Nitrobacter winogradskyi Nb-255: one gene and its partner. The protein of the gene in region 2 interacts with the protein of the main gene of each other region in a pairwise test. Links are inferred from orthologs where the notes say so. Each region holds a gene or a part of one and is shown on either strand. Other genes may lie near its edges. The genes, in order: eno and rpe.

Region 1 (10,354 bases), 410 kb from region 2 along the record:
CGCGATTCTCGGATTGGTCTGCGCGCGGCTGCTGGCCGCGAAGGCGTGATCGCGGGCCGTAACTTTCGATCCGCCAAGAAAAGCCCTTAGGAGGATGGTAACCATACCAAACGGATAATCTCTCACAGATTTGTGGAGATAACTGACAATGATGTTACGTGGATTGTTAGGTTTGGTAACCCTCGTGACAATCGCTTCTCCTTTATCTGCCCTCGCGGCTGAGCCAGGCTTCTTCGCCGGGCTGGATGTGTCGGGGGGAGCGGCATTCGGATCGTCCAGCACGGTTAATGGCGGCGCGCCCTTTGCCGGAGGCGGTGTCGTCGGCAACGTGAAACTGGGCAACTTCGTGGGCGGCGGCGGTCATGTCGGCTATCGGTTTGATTCAGCCATGTCGGCTTTCGTCAGCTACCAGCATGGCCAGGGAGGTATTGGCTGGGATGCGAATTTCCCGCTGTACGGGGCTTCATCAAGGTTCGACGGCACCGCGATCAGCAACGCGATCCTGGGCAATGTTGCGTATGAGATTCCCCTGACGGATGTGATCTCCATGAGAACCACGGCGGGTCTCGGCATAACATTCAATACACTGTCCCGAGTGATCGAGACCAATAAGGCGACTGGGATTTTCCTCGCCGATCTGGCCACCCACACCAGGACCGGTACCGCCGCCCAGGTCGGGCTCGGATTCCGGTACAAGATCGCGCCCAGTGCTGAGGTGGGACTGGACGGCCTGGTCGCCTACGCCGGTGGGTTTGAAACGGGTAGCGCAAGAAGCGGTAATCTGGGAATCACCAGTATCAATCCCTACAGGATCGACGATGTCTGGCGCGCGAGTCTCAGTGCTTCGCTAACGATCGGTTTCTGACGGCAGCGGCATGCGCGGGTGGCGCGCGCCTTTCAGCCCCGGCCTCGGTAAGATGGCACATCCTGATCGGGAATCCAGACACCCCTGGGCGCTGCTCCGGTCTGCCAGAACACATCAATGGGAATACCGCCGCGCGGAAACCAGTAGCCGCCGATACGCAGCCATTTCGGTTTGATCGCGGCGACGATGCGCTTGCCGATCGCCACAGTGCAATCCTCGTGGAAGGCCCCGTGATTGCGAAAACTGGCGAGATACAGCTTGAGCGATTTTGATTCCAGCAGCCAGGACCCCGGCACATAGTCGATGACCAAATGGGCAAAATCCGGCTGGCCGGTGACCGGGCACAGCGCGGTGAATTCCGGCGCCGTGAACCGCGCGACGTAGTTGGTGCCCTTCTGTGGATTGGGCACGCGGTCGAGTTTTGCCTGCTCCGGAGAATCAGGCCACGCCACGGCGCGGCCAAGCTGCAAAGGCGAGGATTTCGGCGAAGAGGGGGGCTTTCTGGGCATGATCGTCTCTGTCCAAGCGGGGTCGGCCAAGTGGAAGCCGATTTTAGATCAGAATCATGAAGCCCCGCTTTTGATTTGGTCGGAAGCGGAAAGGCTCTCGTCATGAGAGAGTCATGATTCATAGCCTTTCCCACCCACAAGCATTGCTGTAGAAGCAGCGCAAAATCTAGTGTGGTTCAGATGTTCGCTTCATTGCCCCATCGAGTCCGTCAAGCGAACTTCTCAACCTAAACCACACTGGAATCATAAAGTTGCTAGTGTCTCTTTGATTCCGAAGTTCGCATCAGAGGTTGCGGCAAGGGTATGCGAACGTCGGAATCGGGACACTAAAGCGGGATGAGGAAAAGCAGGTAACGGTTTTCTGCCCGCGTCCCGCTTCTCAGAATATTTGGAATCGATCACGTTGATGGTTCTGGACCGGTTCGATCCAACCATCGTGATCCAGTGACTCAAGAGGTTCTTATGACTGCCATCGTAGACATCATCGGCCGCGAAATTCTCGACAGCCGCGGCAACCCGACCGTCGAGGTCGACGTGGTGCTCGAAGATGGCGCGATGGGCCGGGCCGCGGTGCCGTCCGGGGCTTCGACCGGCGCTTATGAGGCGGTCGAACTGCGCGACGGCGACAATAGCCGCTATCACGGCAAGGGTGTCCGAAAAGCGGTGGACGCCGTGAACGGTGAAATCTTCGATGCGATCGGGGGCATGGACGCCGAGCAGCAGGCGCAGATCGACGAGACCCTGATCGAGCTTGACGGGACCGCGAACAAGGGCCGGCTCGGAGCCAATGCGATTTTGGGCGTATCCCTGGCGCTCGCCAGGGCGGCGGCGGATTCCCTCGACATTCCGCTGTACCGTTACGTCGGCGGCGTCACGGCGCGGACGCTTCCGGTGCCGATGATGAATATCGTCAACGGCGGCGTGCATGCCGATAATCCGATCGACTTCCAGGAATTCATGATCATGCCGGTCGGCGTCCAGACGTTCTCGGACGCACTGCGCTGCGGATCGGAAATCTTTCACACCCTGAGGTCCGAACTGAAGAAGGCCGGCCACAACACCAACGTCGGCGATGAGGGTGGTTTTGCGCCGGACCTGCCGTCGGCCGGTGCGGCGCTCGATTTCATCATGGGCGCGATCGTCAAGGCCGGCTACAGGCCGGGCGACGACGTGGCGCTGGCGCTCGATCCGGCGTCCACCGAATTCTTCAAGGACGGTAAGTACGTTTACGGGGGCGAGGGCAAGACCCGTTCGATCGAGGAACAGGCACAATATCTCGCCAAGCTGGCCTCGGACTATCCGATCGTCTCGATCGAGGACGGCATGGCCGAGGATGATTTCGAGGGCTGGAAGCTCGTCACCGACATGATCGGCAAGACCTGCCAGCTTGTCGGCGACGACCTGTTCGTCACCAACGTGACGCGGCTCGCCGATGGCATCCGGAATGGCCGCGCCAATTCCATCCTCATCAAGGTTAACCAGATCGGCACGCTGACCGAGACGCTTGCCGCCGTCGAGATGGCGTACAAGGCCGGCTATACCGCCGTCATGTCGCATCGCTCGGGGGAGACCGAAGACTCCACCATCGCCGACCTCGCGGTCGCCACCAATTGCGGACAGATCAAGACCGGATCGCTGTCGCGTTCGGACCGCGCCGCCAAGTACAATCAGTTGCTGCGCATCGAGCAGCAGCTTGGCGCCCAGGCGAAGTACGCGGGCCGTGCCGCGCTCAAGGCTGTTTAGAGTATTTTCCGGCGAAGTGGATACCGGTTCGCCGCAAGAAAATGCGCCCGAACAATAATTTCCACGGCATGGTCCGATTCAACTTGATCGGATCATGCTTATGGCCAGCTCTCGAATCGAGGGGACACGCCGGCGCGGAGTTTCTCACCACGCGTATCGCAGCGTTCCCTTGCCGGCGTAGCTGGATAAGTTGTCGGAGAACTCGCCCTCGAAGTTCGCGGCAAGCGCGAAGCCGTTGCGCCAGTTGATTTCGGCTCCGGCGGCACCAGCGCGGCATCGGGCGCCATCGCCGCGCCGCTGACGAGGAATCCGGTGCCCGGCAGCGACTGGAACGTCGCCGCCACATCACGCGCTGTGTTGAAGTTGCGCGCCCACGCCGCGCGGCCGCGCCACGTCAGCAGCGCATCAGCCATCACCGTGGTGCGATCGAGCCGCAGGCCCAGTTCGCTCCGGGGCGCGGAGACGTTGCGCGCCACATAGCCGAGCGCGAAGCTGTCGATCGCGCCGTTGCCCTGTTCGAGATAGGACGGCAGCCGATAGCTGATAGCCTGGGCTGCGGCATAGGGCGTCACGCCCGCCAATGCTGTCTCGACGCGCCAGCCTGCCTCGATGCGCCCGGAGAACACGCTGGCCTTGTAGGCGCCGCGTAGCCGCTCGCCGGTCGGTGCCACGCGCTCGGTGGAAACGTTGTGTCAGCCGTAGGCGAAGGCCCCGGTCAGGTAGCCTGCATAGCCCAGGGCCTGGCGGGAGAACACGCCGGCCTGGAACAGGTCGGAGCGTCCGGAGCCAAGTCCGTCGCTCAGGCCGAACGAGGTGCCGCCGCCGCCGAGCGCAAAGCCGAGCGATGTGCCCGGCGAAGGCGTGTAGGCCGCGCCGCCCATGCCGCCGTAAACATGACTGGTCGCGTCATGGCTCCCGATCGCGGCGTTGCCGCCGATCCGCCGTAGCCGCTGCCGAACGTGCGCCAGCGCGGTTCGAAGACTGGAGCGGAAAGCGGCGGCGCCTTGACGGAGAGCGATGCGAACGCGTCGCGCAGTCTGCTTTCGTGTGGCGTTGCCGCGTAACCCATCGCCTGCGAAGACGGGGGCGGGGGAGCCGCGCCTTGCGCGCCTGTCGTGAACGGATCGGTTAGCGCGTTGAGGAACAGGGTTTGCGCGTTGAACGCCGCCTGCGATGCGCCGGTCGCGATCTCGCCCGAGGCTTGCGACAGTCCGCGCGGGGTCAATGCGCCGAAGCTCAGCGGAATGCCGCCGGTGTTGCTGAAAAAGTTCTCCAGCGTGGCGGCGACGTTCTGTTGATTGCGGTTGAGGCCGTTGCCGTATTGAGGTGGTTTGTAATCGAGCGCGAGGTCCAGATACGCGTTGTTGCCGTCGGTCGCGAGCGCGCTCTTGAAGTTGGCCGGCAGGTTGGTGTTCACCGGCCCGGAGAACGAGCCGTTCACGCCGCCGCCGGCGGTGAGGATGGTGTAGCGCTTCTCGACGTAGCTGCCGGGTGCGAACCGCGCCTGAACAGTGGCTCCGCCCAGCGTTGCCGTGCCGGTGACGTAAGTGAAGTCGCTGTTCGCCGGCGACACCTCGACCATGTAGGTCGATGCCGAGGTGAACACCAGATCGCCGGCCACCGTCAGCGTGCCGATCGAATTGCCGGGCGACAGCGTGCCGCCGTTAACGAGGGTGTTGCCCACCGTACCGCCGCCGCCAAGCGTTTCGCCAGCGTTCACCGTCGTCAGCGACGACGACGCGGTCGAACCGTTCACCAACAGCGTGCCGTCGTTGACGGTGAGGGGCATGGCCGAGCTGCTGGTGCCCGTCAGCGTCCAGATCGAGGAGCCCGTCTTCTCGAAGCCGGTGAAACCGGCATACTCATCCGTCATGCCGGCGGTGGCGGTATCGACCACCTTCGAAACGTCGAAGCTGCCGCTCGACGCGCCGCCGAGCGCCAGGATGTTGCTGGCGCCGCCCGGCGCGACCACGACGCTGCCGAGCGTGCTCGATCCCGCCTACATCTCGTAACGATTGCCGCTACCCGAGAGCGCGACCGCGGCCACACGCATCGATCCATCGTTCTGCGTCCCGCCAATGATCGACCCGGCGTTGACGATGCTCAGGTTCGATCCGGCGATGCCAACTCCGCCGGCTCCTGTTTGGCGGATGGTACCAAAACATCCCATCCTCGGACCCCGCCGTTGCCGCCTGAGATTGTTCCTGTGTTTATGATGGAGGTTGCGTTCGCGACGATCCCGGCGCCGCCATCGCCGCCGTCTCCTTCAGTGCTGTTGATTCTCATGACGCCAGGGGCGCCATGGCCGCCGTCACCGCCGCGAATGACACCATGATTCGACAGCGATGCGCCCGCATGAAGCAACAATGCGGCTCCGCCGTCTCCGCCACTGCCAGCAGTATACGCTGCGTTGTGATTGAGAATTGCGAACCGTCCTCCATAACCTCCACCGCCGCCCTCTATCGTGCCCGAAACAATTGTCAACGCCGCGCCGGGGGCGCCGATATAAACGCCGTCGCCGCCGTCGCCGCCATTGCCGCCCTGAAGGGTTCCGGAACCGAGATCGAACAGAAATGCCGTGCCGATAAGATCGACGACGCCATAACCGCCGGCTCCGCCGCCGCCACCGTGTTCCCCGAGCGAACGTCCTCCCTCACCGCCATGGCCGCCCCGAAACCCCGTGGTGATGGCTACCGAACCTCCGGCTGCGATAAAGCCGTTCCCGCCGCCGCCGCCGCTGCCGGCGACACCAGGCGTTGCGGTCATGTTGCCATCGCCACCCTGTCCGCCGTCGGCTTGATCGGCGTCAAGACCGGCCGTGCCGCCTGACTGCCCGGTGACGGAGTTGCCGCCTGCCGCGCCCGCGCCGCCGCCGCCCCCGGCGCCACCATTCGCAACAGTGCCGTTCTCTTCCGCGATTCCGAAACCTCCGCCGGCCGCGGCGGGTGTTCCCGCGGCTGTTCCGCCGTCACCGCCGAAGGATTGGGCGAAGGCCGGTGCGCTATCGGCGGCGACCGCAAGTGTCAGCAGCGCCGTGGATAGAAAAGCGGCGCGCGCTGCGCTGGCCGAACGTGGCATATTGACCCCCAAATAAACCGCCAAATGGTGCGACCCAGCACTTATCGCGTTTCCGAATGAATATGTCCGCGGGCTTGACCCGAGGATGAATAATGATCCGCATGACGAAAACGCGTCAAAACACCAATCTCAAACTTACTTTCGATTCAATCAGCTAAGGGATCTCAGCGCGCGGGCGCTTCCGAGACTTGATCGTGCTCGGCAGGCCGTTTGATGCGAGGAGCGCCTCGTCCGACTGCCTGGAGCACGGCGGCGATTGCCTTGCGATGAAGCTCGTCGGCCTTGTCGATCTCGAAATGACCGTGCTTGCCGCTCTCATCGAGGTTGGACAGGCGGCCGCGAAACTTTTTGCCGGGCTCCACGGGACGTCCCCAGTCGGTCGGCACGTAAAAATTGATGATTCGGCGGACATTGGGCGGAACCCGGTCCGGCTGCGTCGGATCGAAGTTCACGATCAGCGCCACGGGAATCCTGTCCTGGTTCAGCTTGTGCGCCAGGGAGATTGTCGTATCCGCGCCATATGAATGGCCCATCAGAATGATCGGCTCGCGATTGCCGGCGCGAAAATCAGCGGTAATGCTGTCGGCGAGCGAGGACCACGACGTATAGGACACGGCTTCGGCCTTTACGCCGACTTTCCGGAGCTTTGCGGCCAGATCGTCCATGCCGAGCGAAAATACGTTGAACAGACCCCGCATCAGATACACATGACCCGGCCTGTGAGGCGTAGAGGATCGCGCAAGGGCGGAGGTTGTCAGGAATCCGCCGAGCGCGAACAGGATAAGACCTCCGATCCCGGCACGCAGGCCACGTTGAGCAGGCGGAAAACCAGTCGGCATCGATAAGTTCCATATGAATCTCTTAGACGTTTAGTATTTGCGCCCTCGCATTCTCTCGTCAATTGTGTAACCGGGAATCCTGTGCGTTGTGACTGAATTGTCACAGCTGAACTTGTTTTCCAGGGAAGTATTCGAGGTCGAAGTTGGGTATCGTGTTTGGGGACGGGGAGAATCGACATCGCTTCCTTCTTGAAAATAGATGCCCACGGAAGTGACGGAATGATCGCGCGGCGGCATGTGTTTCATATCGGCGGTTACGATCCTATTTCGCCGGCGCAGCAAGTGAGCCGCCTCGCGCGATCGCTGTCGGTTTTCCAGCGCACCTGGGGCGTGAGGGCCGGGATCGTGAGCGCGATCGACGCGACGCCGGTGAGCGCGTCCTGGATCGTCGAGGCGTCCGGGCCTAACTGGAGCACGCGCACGTCCTATGAAATGCTGCGGTGGGACGATCTGATCCTTGAAGATCATGCGCGCGGGATGTGGTCGCGCCTATGGCGGAGCTTCGTCACGCTGGTCGATTTCATCGTGACCGGTACGCTGTTCCGTTTCATGTACGCGAACTGGAAGTATGCCGGCTTCTTTCTGTTTCCGTATCTGTGCGTCGCGGGGTTCATCGGATGCGGAGTGGCGGCCGGATATGGCCTGGTCAGGCTCACGGGCGTGAGCGGATTCCCGGCGGGCGTGCTCGGGGCGGCGACGGCCGTGGGCGTCGGTGCTGGCTTGTTGCGCCTGCTGGGCTCGCGGCGTCCGATCAACCATGTGTTCGACGACTGGATCTTTTCGCGCGAGTTTGTATACGGGCGGCGGCCGCGAATGGATGCCCGGATCGACCGGTTCGCGGAGCGGATACTTGACCGGGTGCGTAACGCCGATGTCGATGAGGTCGTCATCATCGGTCACTGCCTCGGCGCCGCATTGGTCATGGACGCGGTGGCGCGCGCGCTCAAGCGGGATCCCGAACTTGCGGGGCGTGGCCGTTCCTTGTGTATTCTGACCGTCGGCTCCACCATCGCGAAATTCTCGCTGCATCCGCGCGGCGAGCACATTCGTCAGGCCGCGCAAGCCGTTGCCGGAGAGATGCGAATTCCGTGGACCGAGTATCACGCCCGCGACGACGCCATCAGTTTCTATCGCTTCGATCCGGTCATGTTAAAGCGCGTCAGCCGCGAGCGCTCCGGCGGGCGTCCGGATATCCGCCGCGTCCAGTTGCACGACATGATGGACAGGGCTAGCTTCCGGCGTCACCGGTTCAATTTCATGCTGTTGCACTATAAATTTCTGATGGGAAACAGCGTGCGCGCCAACTACGACTATTGCCTGATCATTTGCGGTCCGCTGCCGTTCGAGGAGATCACGTCGCCCCGCGGCGGCGTCGATCGTTTCGGAGAGGATGGGGCGCTCCTGCAACGCGCATCCTCCGGGACGGCCGCTGCCGCGAGCAGGTCGGCGGACGCCGCCGTCGCCGGCGTCGCTTAAGCACGGCGGCGGCTGATGTCCTCGATCACCCTCGGACAGACGATATGGCTTATCGGTCTCGTCGCCTGGTTCATTATTCGCTATCCCTATGCTCGGCGTGCGCGGGGTACCGCGACGTTGCGGCGTGACGGCACCTTGCGTGAGCGCCTGCTTCTAGCGGCGGCCTTTGCCGGACTGTTTGTGATTCCGATGGTGAATCTCGCGACGGGATGGCCGCGCGCTTTCGCTTACGATCCGGGTTACGGTCTCGTCGTACTCGGCAGCCTGCTGTTCGCGTTCTCGCTCTGGCTGTTCCGCCGGTCGCACAAGGATCTCGGCCGGCAATGGTCGGCCTCACTGGAAGTGCGTGAGGGGCATCGGGTCGTTCGCTCCGGGGTGTACCGATCGATCCGTCATCCGATGTACGCTTCATTCTGGCTGTGGGCGCTCGCGCAAGCCTGCCTGCTGCCGAACGTCGTCGCCGCCTTCAGCGGCGTCGCCGCCGTGGCGCTGCTGTTCTTCGCACGCGTGCGCTTCGAGGAGCAGATGATGATCGAGACGTTCGGGGAAGACTATCGCCGCTACATGCAGCAAACTCACCGCATCATTCCCGGCGTGTATTGACCGGAGATCGAGAGCGCGGATTCAGCCGGCCATGAGGGCCGCGCAACCATAGGATCTTTTCATGGCATCCCAACTGAACACCGCCGTCATCGTCGGCAGCCTTCGCAAGGAGTCGTTTTCGCTGAAGCTCGCCAGGGCGTTGACGGCGCTCGCGCCGCCGTCGCTTCAGCTTGATGTCGTCACGCTGAATGGATTGTCTCTCTACAATCAGGATCTGGACGCGACGCCGCCGGCGGACTGGGTGGATTTTCGCGATCGTGTCAGGAAAGCTGACGCCGTCCTGTTCGTGACGCCCGAATACAATCGGTCCGTTCCCGGCGTGCTGAAAAACGCCATCGACGTCGGATCGCGTCCCTATGGTCAGAGCGTTTTCAACGGCAAGCCCGGCGGGGTGATCAGCAATTCGCCGGGCGCTCTGGGCGGGTTCGGCGCCAATCATCATCTGCGCCAGTCGCTGGTTTTTCTCAACGTTTCGGTCTTGCAGCAGCCGGAAGCCTATATCGGCGGCATCGGCGATGCGTTCGATGAGAAGGGAGAACTCGTCAAGACCTCGCTGCGCGAGTTTCTCGAGGCCTACATCAAGACTTTCGCCGCCTGGGTGGCGCGGCATCAACAGTAGCAACCGGGGCCAGTGAGTTTGTTAGCGAAGCATTAACCGGACCGTCGCATCGTCGGGCCATGGTCTCACGCTCACGCCTCCGATCGCTGCTCACCGGCCTCGCTCTCTATGCGATGGCCGCCATGATCGTCGGCTATTTCGGCGTCAACGCCTATACCGGCAAGTACGGGCTGAATGCGCGGCAGGATCTCGATCAGGAGATCATCGCGCTGACGTCCGAACTGGCGCGGCTGAAGGCGGAGCGCGCCGAAGGCGAGAAGCGGGTCGCGCTTTTGCGCGCGAGCGGAATCGATCCCGACATGCTCGACGAGCGCGTCCGCTATCAGCTTCACTACGCGAATCCGCACGAGCTGATTCACGTCCTCCGCCGGGATTAAAAACGCCTCTGGCAGCAGCCGCGCTTGCGGCACTTCAGCCTTTTTGCAAAAGGCTTTTGTGTAATTTCAAAAACCTCCGGTTTTCGGTCACGGAATTTCGCGGCGAGGCGAACATCATTGATATCACGCGCTTTCAAGGTTGCCTGAGTTGGGCTAGAGAGAGTGACCCTTTCTCGCATCCGGAATGACCATGGTTGCATCCAAGAAGAACGTCGCGCAGGCGGCAGGCAGCGGCTCGAAAAGCC
Region 2 (10,265 bases):
TGCTGCAACGCCCGGAAATCCGCGCAGCCTATCTCGAAGGCGGCCGCCATGCCTGACGCAGGCGCTTGCTGGGCGATGACGTGGATGCGGAATTCGCTCCACCATAGCGTTTTCAAGCGAAATGGAATCCAGTTCGCGTGAAGAAAACGCGTCAAAAACATAAAGATAGAGTCTTTCATCGTTTCCGTGAAGCGGTGAAAGACTCTGGCCCGGCGTGACCAGGTGGCTGTCGCCGGATGAAACGGCGCTCGAAAATTTGTCCATGACACCGGCGGCAAATCATCGGACAATGTCCGCAATGTCAAACATGGTAACCTGCCCTACCTCCGCGAGGCTCGCTCGAATGAAATCATTGAAGCTGATCTGCCTGGCCCTTTGCGCCTCCCTGGCGCTGTCGGCCACGGCGTTCGCCCAGGACATCACCGTCGCGGTGGCCGGCCCGATGACGGGCAGCGAATCCGCTTTCGGCCGCCAGTTGCATAACGGCGCCGAGCAGTTCGTCGCCGATGCCAACGATATGGGCGGCGTGCTCAACAAGAAACTCAAGCTGTTCGTCGGCGATGACGCCTGCGACCCGAAGCAAGCGCGCTCCATCGCTGAACGAATCGCAAGCCGGGGCATTCCGCTCGTCGCCGGACACTTCTGCTCGTCGTCGTCCATTCCGGCTTCAGAAGCCTACGCCGACGGAAATACACTACAGATCACACCGGCCACCACCAACCCGCTGTTCACGGAACGCAAGCTGTGGAACGTGCTGCGCGTCTGCGGCCGCGACGACCAGCAAGGCATCGTCGCCGCCGAATACATCGTCAAAAATTTCAAAGACAAGAACATCGCCATCCTCAACGACAAGACCACCTACGGCAAGGGACTCGCCGACGAAACCAAGAAGGCGCTGAACAAGGCCGGCTTTCAGGAGAAAATGTTCGAGTCCTACAACAAGGGCGACAAGGACTTTAACTCCATCGTCTCCCGCCTGAAGCGCGACAACATCGATCTGGTGTTCATCGGAGGCTATTATCAGGAAGCCGGACTGATCCTGCGGCAGATGCGTGATCAGGGACTCAAGACCATCATGATGGCGGGCGATGCGCTGAACGACAAGAAGTTTGCCTCCATCACCGGCCCGCTTGCCGAAGGAACGCTGTTCACCTTCGGTCCCGACCCGCGCAACAAGCCGACCGCCAAGGCAGTCGTCGAGAAATTCAAGGCCAGGGGCATCGATCCGGAAGGCTACACACTCTACACCTATGCGGCGATGCAGGTGTGGGCGCAGGGCGCAGCGAAAGCGGGCACCACGGACCCGATGAAGGTGATGAAAGCCATCAAGGCAGGCGCGTGGGATACCGTCCTCGGCAAGCTGGAATTCGATGCGAAGGGTGACATCAGGCAAATCGACTATGTCATTTACAAGTGGGACGACAAGGGCAACTACGCTGAAATCGACCCTGCTTTGTGAACTGAGGCGTTCCTTTCAGGTCCTTGCATCGTTCCCTCGAAAGCAGCGAAGAGCCATGCTCCGGTCGGAGAACAAGCGGCGACGGCCTCCTCCCGTCATCCGAAGTTCTGCAACGCCGGAAAGGTCTCCAGCAGCCAGATGCTGACGTTGGAGATCGTTCCGGTGAGGAATGCTACGCCGGTCAGCACCATCAGCACGCCGATTCCGCGCTCTATTTTGGTGAGATGGCGTTTCAGCCGGTTGAACAGCGAGGAAAACCTTTCAATCATGAGCGCCGCCAGCAGGAACGGAATGCCGAGCCCGGCTGAATATACCGCAAGCAGACCGGCTCCCTTTACGACGGTGGCCTCCGCCGCCGCCACCGATAGGATCGCCGCCAGGATCGGCCCGATGCATGGCGTCCACCCGAACGCGAAGGCGAGGCCCATCACATAGGCGCCCCATAACCCGACCGGCTTAGGGGCCGTGAGCCGCCCTTCGCGCATCAAGAAGCCGATCCGCGTCAGCCCTAGAAAGTGCAGGCCCATGATGATGATGACGATACCCGCGACAATCGACAACTCCGCCGACCAGGCCCGGATAAAACTGCCGACGAAGCTCGCACTGGCGCCAAGCGCGACGAAGACCGTGGAAAACCCGAACACGAACATCAAGGCGGCGAGCATCACGGCCCGCTTTGAGGTCTTGGCCGTCTCGTCGTGAGAAACGTGTTCGATGGTGGCGCCGGTAAGATAGATCAGGTAGGGCGGCACCAGCGGAAGGACGCAGGGCGACAGGAAACTGACAAGGCCCGCGACCATCGCGGCGGGAACGGAAACGTCGTGAATCATGCGGCTACTTGCCCTGCCATCGCCCCGCGATGCAAGAGCCTCGGTTCCTTCCGCGACATTTGTGATCAGACGTGATCGATTGACCCGGCCTCGCGACTGCCGTCATCTGACAGCAACCCTTTTCCATCCGCCCGCGAACGAGACTGAACCATGAAGAACCTCCTCACCGACATTTCCGGGGTCCGTGTCGGCCACGCCGACGACGCACGGCTGGCGTCAGGCGTGACGGCGGTGCTTTTCGACACCCCCGTGGTGGCGGCGATGGACGTGCGCGGCGGGGGGCCGGGCACCCGCGACAGCACCCTGCTCGATCCGGTCAACACGGTGGAGCGGATCGACGCGCTCGCGCTGTCAGGCGGCTCCGCTTTCGGAGTCGAGTCCGGCGGCGGCGTTCAGGCCTGGCTCGCCGAACAGGGGCGCGGCTTCGTGATCGGCGACGCGACCGTCCCGATTGTGCCCGGCGCGGTGGTGTTCGACCTCTTGAACGGTGGCGACAAGAAGTGGGGTCGTTTTGCGCCTTATCGCGATCTTGGCTACGCCGCCGCAGCGGCGGCGGGAGAAGATTTCGCGCTCGGCAGCACCGGCGCCGGACTCGGCGCGACGACCGCCAATCTGAAAGGCGGCATCGGCTCCGCTTCGGCGGCCACGCCCGGCGGCGTGAAAGTGGCGGCGCTCGCCGTGGTGAACGCCGTCGGCAGCGTCACAGTCGGAGATGGCCCCTGGTTCTGGGCGGTGCCATTTGAAACCGGCGACGAATATGGCGGACGCGGGCTGCCGCCGTCGTTCACGCCGGATATGCTGGCGATGCGATTGAAGGACGGCGCGACAGCGAAGGCCGGCGAGAATACCACGCTCGCCATCGTCGTCACCGATGCCGTGCTCACCAAGCCGCAGGCCAGGCGGCTCGCGATAATGTCACAAACCGGTTTCGCACGGGCGATTTATCCGGTTCACGCGCCGCTGGACGGCGATATCGTGTTCGCTGCCGCTACCGGAGACAAGCCCATCGATCCGTTCGTCGAATTGACCGAACTCGGAATGATTGCGGCCAACACGGTGGCTCGCGCGATCGCGCGTGGCGTCTATGAAGCAAAAGCACTTCCGTTTCCGGATGCATTGCCGGCATGGAAGGACCGGTTTGCGCGCTGACCGCAATCGAGGCGCATAGGTTTTTCTCCTGAGCAAAGCGGTATGTATTTAAAGTATAGTTGGTGTATTTACGTGGATTAATCGACGTATTTAAGGTTAGTTTTCAGTACAACTTGAAGTAGCGGTTTGACCGGCGGATGCTCTCCTGGTGCGCAGTATCGCGCATCTAACAAGGAGAACCGTCATGAAGAAAATTCTCGTTCTCGCCGCAGTCGTCAGCGCTTTCATGAGCGCGCCGGCTTTCGCCAACAAGGGCCAGGGGATCGGTATCGGAGCGAACGTGCTGACCGGCCGCGGCGGCGTGGTCGGACTGCTCAACGGACGTGGCGCGCTTGTCGTCAACACCGCGGTCACCACGGGCAAGAGCGGCGTGCTCGGCGCGGTGCTCGGCCGCAGCCTTTCTTCGGGCGGCTTGCTCGGCGGCGGATGCGGCTGCCACTAGCTATAGCGTTTTCGAGCGAAGTGGACACCGGTTCGCGTGAAGAAAACGCGTCCAAACAAAGATCCAGAGCTTCGCTTCTCATTCAATCAGAAGCGAGCGTGCTCTAGCTTGGTGGAAGGCGGACGGGGCATCCCCGTCCGCACGACGCCGGTGCGGCGGATGCGGCTTTGTTCGGCTCGGGCGGGGCCGCGGAGAAGCGCTTCGTGATCGACGACATCACCACGAGCCCGTTCGACTGATCACCCGAAATCAGCAAGCCTCTTGCATAGGCGACATCGATGCTGACGCTCAGGTCATGGTCAAAGTCGCGAATCGCGCCGACGCCGCAAGTGAGAGTCCGCGCACGAAAGGGCGAATCCAGATACTCGGAAATCGAATAGCCCACCGAGGCCGCCAGCGTCATCTTCGGCTCCCAATTCCACGAGACCCTCGCTGAATATGCGGTGTCGATGGTGATCGGCGAAATGGGAAACGTGGTTTCACTCGCGCGCCGCCATGCCGTGAGGTCAATTCCAAAAGGCGCCGCGCGCCAGCTTAAACTTGCATCGAACAGAATTCGATCGACATTGGTGAAATCGGGATCGTGCCACGTCCCGTACAACCGTGAAACGGAGCCAAAGGCGGTCACGGCATCGCCGCCATACTTGGCGAACAGAAACGGCTGCACCCTCTCATTGTCGCGACGATAGCCGAACACATCGAACTCCTGCAGGTAGCGCCGCGCCGACAGATTCACGGACGCGCCGATTTCGAACTTTCCGCTGACGAGGCTGACGCCGGGGATCAGCGTGCCCCGCAGATGCTGCTGAGGGTCGGGGAGAAAATCCTGAAAGATCGCGTTGGCCTGATTCAGGCTCGACCGTCCCCCCTCCGCCGTAGCGAACAGCTTGATCGGGCCGCGCCGGGATTCAGCCCTGACCGATTGGATCAATTCGGACGATCGCAGAGTGTAGCTGCTGACGTCGGCAATGGTCGATGTGGAATCCAGCCTCAGATCGTCATCACCGATCGAGCCGCGCAGGATCACCTTGCCGCCACGAGTGGGCGTTATCCGCTGCTGCGCATAGTGCATGGCGGTCGCTTCCGCCGCGACGCCTAGCGTGTAGCCATCGGTCTTCATGCCCGCGGCCAACGCCGTGTCGGCGGCGACGAACAGGCTGCCGCCGCCCTGACCGATCGCCAGCAGCGGATTGGTGTCGAATCCGCCGCGCAGCCGGAACGAAGCCGTGAAATCGTTTTCGGCGCAGGCGTGGGAGCCGGCAAGGCCGAGGCAGCCGGCGAGTAGAAATACTTTCGGTATATGCATACGGCCCCGTATTACTTCGAAACAAGGACCGAATACTTGTTGTGTATGGTTATCGGATCATGAAAATCAGCGCCGACTGCGCAATGATGCGGATGCGGCGAACCCAAGACTACCGCTCATAAAGACGACCGCCGAAAACACGACCGCGCATTGCTCCGGGGCGCGGCTCATGTTACGCGGGGCTCTCTCAAGCTCCGCTGATATTTCCGGAAACGTTCATGTCCCAGACTTTTGCGCCGCGTCCTCTCGTCATCGCACCGTCGATCCTGGCCTCGGACTTCTCGAAGCTTGGCGATGAGGTTCGCGCCGTCGATCAGGGGGGGGCCGAGTGGATCCACCTCGACGTGATGGACGGCCATTTCGTGCCGAACATCTCCTATGGGCCCGATGTCATCAAGGCGATGCGTCCGCACAGCAAGAAGATCTTCGATGCCCATTTGATGATCTCGCCATGCGATCCGTACCTCGAAGCCTTCGCCAAGGCAGGTTGCGACCACATCACGGTTCACGTCGAAGCGGGACCGCACCTGCATCGCTCGCTGCAAGCCATTCGCAACCTCGGCAAGAAGGCGGGGGTCACGCTCAATCCCGGAACGCCATTGTCCACCGTCGAATACGTGCTCGACATGGTCGACCTGGTGCTGGTGATGTCGGTCAACCCCGGTTTCGGAGGCCAGAAGTTCATCTCCTCTGCGGTCGACAAGATTCGGGATTTGCGCGCGATGATCGGGGGACGGCCGATCGACATCGAGGTCGACGGCGGGGTCGGACCCGACGTCGCGGGTGATCTGGCCGCCGCCGGCGCCAACGCCTTCGTGGCGGGCTCCGCGGTGTTCAAGGGCGGCACGATGGAATCCTACAAGGCCAACATGGACGCGATCCGCAATGCCGCCGCCGCGGCGCGCGGCGAAATAGTCTGACGCAAGCGCGGTCGCCAACCGCCTACAGTTCTGTCAGGCCGCACGCGTTTTCTTCACGCGAACCGGTATCCATCCTCGGGCCAAGCCCGAGGACATGCTTCGCTCGAAAGCGCTCCTGCTGCGGATATGCAACGCCACGGGGAAAAGCCGGAACTCGATCGCCCCGTCGATTGACATCGACTTTGTTCCCCCCCAAACAGATCGGCGACGGTTCTCCCTTGGGAGATCAAAAGGGAACGTGGTGCGGGATCATCCTAACACCGGGATCATTCCAACGCCACGGCTGCCCCCGCAACTGTAAGCGGCGAATCTGCGTCACACGCCACTGGGACATCTCGGCCCCGGGAAGGCGACGTCAGGTAACGACCCGCGAGCCAGGAGACCTGCCGTCAACCCGTGGTCACACGCGAAGATGTCAGTCGGGGACTACAGACATCCGCTTCATCGGCGCCGCGCAGGCTCCTGTGAAACCTCGTTCGCTGTGACGTGCCACCGACGTCCAGCCGAGGTTTTCTTATGTCCGCCGCCTTCGTGTCCGGAGCTTATCGCAGAAGCCTGCTTGCTTCCGCCCTCCTCGCCTCGCTGGGATCGATCGGCCTGAATACGCCCACAAGCGCGCAGCAATCCGCCTCTCCCAACCTGCTGCCTCCGATCCGGATCGCGCCACCCCCGGATCGAGCGATGGCGCCCGCACACCGCACGACTTCGCGATCACGCCGTGTCGTCCGCCCCGCTCCCCGGCAAACTCCTGTCGCTGAGACTCATGTTCCGGGCACGATGGGTTCGACCGTAGTCAGCCCCACGGGAGTGGTGACGCCCGCGGGCCAGCTGGCCAGCTCCATCACCGTCGTCACCGAGCAGGATATCCAGACCCAGCAACACCGCAGCGTTCCGGATATCCTCAGGACGGCTCCCGGCCTGAATGTGGTGCAAGCCGGCGGACCTGGCGCCCAGACCTCGATCTTCATGCGAGGCACGAACGCCAACCACACCAAGGTGATGCTCGACGGAATCGACATCGGCGATCCCGCCAACTCGAATGGCGCGTTCGACTATGCGCACCTTCTCACGGCGGACATCCAGCAGATGGAAATCCTCCGGGGCCCGCAGAGCGGACTCTACGGCTCCGACGCGATCGGCGGCGTCATCTCCATCATCACGAAAAAGGGCGAAGGTCCGGCGCGGGTCACCGGCTCACTCGAGTCCGGCTCGTTCAAAACCTTCAACCAGACGCTCGGACTGAGCGGCGCCGAACGGAACTTCAACTACGCGGTCAACGTCGCCCATCTCCATGCCGGAGACGTTCCGGTCACGCCGCCCGAGCTTCTGCCGCCGGGGCGGCAGGCGATCGGCAACAACTATGACAACATGACTTACTCGACCAAGCTCGGAGTCGATCTCAATGAGTATCTGACCGTCAATTCGGTGGTCCGCTATACCGACTCGACGCTGCTGTTCACGGGCGACGGCGGATTTCCAAGCACTCCCAACGCCAGCCAGAGCACGCACGCCGTCCAGCAACTCTTCAACCGTCAGGAGGCCGTGTGGTCGCTGTTCGACGGACGCGTCCAGAGCTTCTTCGGTCTCAATTTCACGAACAGCAGAGCCTATGACGTGGGTCCGGGCGACCCGGCCGCGACGATCACCACGGGAGAACGCCTCAAATTCGACTGGCGCACCGTGACCGAGATTACGCGAGACAACCATCTGATCGTCGGCGCCGAGCATCAGACCGATCGCATGGACACCGCCGATTTTGCCGCCAGGAACGGCAACAAGGCAGGTTTCGTGCAGTTGCAATCGGCTTTCGCGGACCGCTTTTTCCTGGTGGCCAATGTCCGCCAGGATTCCAACGACCTGTTCGGCGGCCGCATGACTTACCGGATTGCGCCGGCGGTCATTGTTCCCGTTACCGAAACCAAGCTGAAAGCAAGCTACGGCACGGGATTCAAGGCGCCCTCGCTGAGCCAGTTGTTCCGGGATTATCCGACCTTCAATTTCTTCGCCAATCCCAACCTGCAACCGGAAGACAGCCGGGGCTTCGACGCCGGTTTCGAGCAACCTTTGTTCAACGACCGCGTGCGTTTCGGCTCGACCTACTTCCGAAACGACATCACCAACCTGATCGACTACAATTCCACGTTCACCTCACTGGTGAACGTGAACAGCGCGACGACCGAGGGCACCGAGACTTTCGTCGCGGCGCAGATCACCGAACGTTTCGGAATCCGCGCGGATTACACCTTCATCCGCGCCGTCAATGCCGCCACCGGCATGCAACTGCTGCGCCGGCCCAAGGAGAAATGGAGCGCAACCGCGACCTGGCTTCCGCTTGATGCGTTGACGTTGTCGGCAACTTTGGTCCGGGTCAACGACTGGCTCGATGTCACCCGCGACGGGATGGCATCCGGAATCACGGTGCCCGGCTATACGCTGGTGAACTTGCGCGGCGACTACGCACTCAGCGACCAGGTCAAGGTATTCGGACGGATCGATAATCTCCTGGACTTCCGCTACCAGAATCCGACCGGATTCCTCGCGCCGGGCCTCGCGGTTTTCGGCGGCATCCGGGTGGCCAGTTACGGAGTGCGATAGCGCTCGAAGGCCGCTAGAGCATTTTCCGGCGAAGTGGAAACCGGTTCGCGTGAAGAAAACGCGTCAAAACAACAATCTAGAGCTTCGCTTCTGATTCAATCAGAAGCGAAAAGGCTCTAGAGCCAAATCCCGAAAGCCTGCTTCCTCTTTATGCTGGCGCCGACCCTTCGGGTCGGGATCATGCCCTAATTGATCGGCCGCCCGGTCAAGGCAGAAAGCTCGCGCACGAGGCGGTCCGACATCTGTCCGGTCACCGGCATCCGGCGCGCCTGCTCGAATTTCCGGATCGCGGCCTGGGTTTCGGTCCCGACCGTTCCTGTCGGCTTCAATTGACCAAAGCCATATTCCGTCAACGCCCGCTGCACGGCGGCGATGCGGCGATTCGCATTGATGATGTCGGCAACGGGATCGCTATGCGGCCCGGCCTGTTGGACGGGATTGCCGGGCGCATTCGCCGCTCTCGCGCGCGGTTCGGCCCGTCCCGTCTCATCCGCCTCGACCGGGCGAGGCCGCGGCAACGGATTGCCCTGCTGCACCGCGTTGCCCTGCCGCGCCGGAGAAATCGTAACAGCCGATCCGAATATCGGCGACGGATGATGGCCGGCCTGCATGAACATGGCGTTGGCGATGATCGCGCCGGCGGCGGCAAAAGCCATGCCCCCCGCGACCAGATCTTTCGGGCTGTGCATGAGGATGCGCATCGCCAGACCACGCTCCTCGTCAGCCCCGCTCTTTCCGGTCGCCACGCCGCGACGGCGTGGCCGCATCCCATCCTCTCCAACAACTTTTCTAGGCACTCTTCCTCACCCGATAACCCTGGTCCTGCTTGCCGGAGCGGGAGGCCGGCGTCAGCGTGGCGATGTTGTTCGATGGCGGCTCCGCGGCGGGCATGAGCGTCAGCGGCAACATCACGGTGACCGTGGTCCCCTCTTCCACCTTGCTCTGCACGTCGATCTCGCCCCCATGCAACCCGACGAGACTCTTGACGATCGACAGCCCGAGCCCGGTCCCTTCATGGCGGCGCTGGTAGGTTTTTCCAGCCTGGAAGAAAGGGTCGCCGATCCGCTTGAGATCTTCCTGCGCGATGCCGACGCCGTTGTCCACCACGCGCAGCACCATGCGCGCTCCCTCGACGCGGGCCGAGATCGTGACGCGGCCGCCACGCTCGGTGAACTTGATCGCGTTCGACACCAGATTCAGAACGATCTGCCGGAACGCGCGCGGATCGCCGACCATCTGCGGCAGATTCTCCGGAACACGCGTGACCAGTTCGATGTCGTTGTCGCGCGCCTTGAGCGCGAGCAGATTGCTGCCGCTGAGCAGCACCTCGCGCGGCGCGAACGGCTCGGGCAATATCTCGAAGCTTCCGGATTCCATTTTCGACATGTCGAGAATGCTGTTGACCACCGATAGCAGATGCTGGCCGGAATCGTTGATGAGCTGGGCATACTCCTTGCGGCGCGTTGCATCGAGCGGCAGGGTCGCCTCCTGGACGATCATGTCCGAAAATCCGATGATCGCATTGAGAGGCGTGCGCAGTTCGTGGCTCATGGTCGCGAGAAAT

Evidence for each region.
Region 1: the proteins of rpe (region 2) and eno interact in binary tests that used the Escherichia coli proteins (3 or more experiments, as listed by UniProt). The link is inferred for Nitrobacter winogradskyi Nb-255 from one-to-one orthologs.

The regions. Positions count from the first base shown.
Region 1 is NC_007406.1:1,992,594-2,002,947, reverse strand. The notes cover bases 1,139-3,976. They hold eno (phosphopyruvate hydratase), read left to right. Parts: upstream 1,139-1,836; coding sequence 1,837-3,117; downstream 3,118-3,976. Other genes in these bases: NWI_RS16475 (hypothetical protein), read right to left, coding at 3,917-3,976; queF (preQ(1) synthase), read right to left, coding at 1,139-1,374. Outside these bases: NWI_RS09545 (MFS transporter), read left to right, coding at 1-49; NWI_RS09540 (hypothetical protein), read left to right, coding at 149-865; more of queF, read right to left, coding at 898-1,138; more of NWI_RS16475, read right to left, coding at 3,977-4,906; NWI_RS17615 (hypothetical protein), read left to right, coding at 4,905-5,129; NWI_RS17610 (hypothetical protein), read right to left, coding at 5,221-6,195; NWI_RS09515 (hypothetical protein), read right to left, coding at 6,360-7,034; NWI_RS09510 (hypothetical protein), read left to right, coding at 7,254-8,510; NWI_RS09505 (protein-S-isoprenylcysteine O-methyltransferase), read left to right, coding at 8,526-9,113; NWI_RS09500 (NADPH-dependent FMN reductase), read left to right, coding at 9,175-9,732; NWI_RS09495 (FtsB family cell division protein), read left to right, coding at 9,792-10,109; pdhA (pyruvate dehydrogenase (acetyl-transferring) E1 component subunit alpha), read left to right, coding at 10,300-10,354. UniProt on the Escherichia coli protein: Catalyzes the reversible conversion of 2-phosphoglycerate (2-PG) into phosphoenolpyruvate (PEP). It is essential for the degradation of carbohydrates via glycolysis.
Region 2 is NC_007406.1:2,405,499-2,415,763, forward strand. The notes cover bases 4,507-7,255. They hold rpe (ribulose-phosphate 3-epimerase), read left to right. Parts: upstream 4,507-5,404; coding sequence 5,405-6,106; downstream 6,107-7,255. Other genes in these bases: NWI_RS11560 (outer membrane beta-barrel protein), read right to left, coding at 4,507-5,186; NWI_RS11570 (TonB-dependent receptor plug domain-containing protein), read left to right, coding at 6,623-7,255. In the rest of the region: NWI_RS11535 (ABC transporter ATP-binding protein), read left to right, coding at 1-56; NWI_RS11540 (branched-chain amino acid ABC transporter substrate-binding protein), read left to right, coding at 344-1,459; NWI_RS11545 (cytochrome c biogenesis CcdA family protein), read right to left, coding at 1,555-2,289; NWI_RS11550 (P1 family peptidase), read left to right, coding at 2,440-3,438; NWI_RS11555 (hypothetical protein), read left to right, coding at 3,623-3,880; more of NWI_RS11560, read right to left, coding at 3,984-4,506; more of NWI_RS11570, read left to right, coding at 7,256-8,701; NWI_RS11575 (peptidoglycan-binding domain-containing protein), read right to left, coding at 8,887-9,468; NWI_RS11580 (PAS domain-containing sensor histidine kinase), read right to left, coding at 9,491-10,265. UniProt on the Escherichia coli protein: Catalyzes the reversible epimerization of D-ribulose 5-phosphate to D-xylulose 5-phosphate.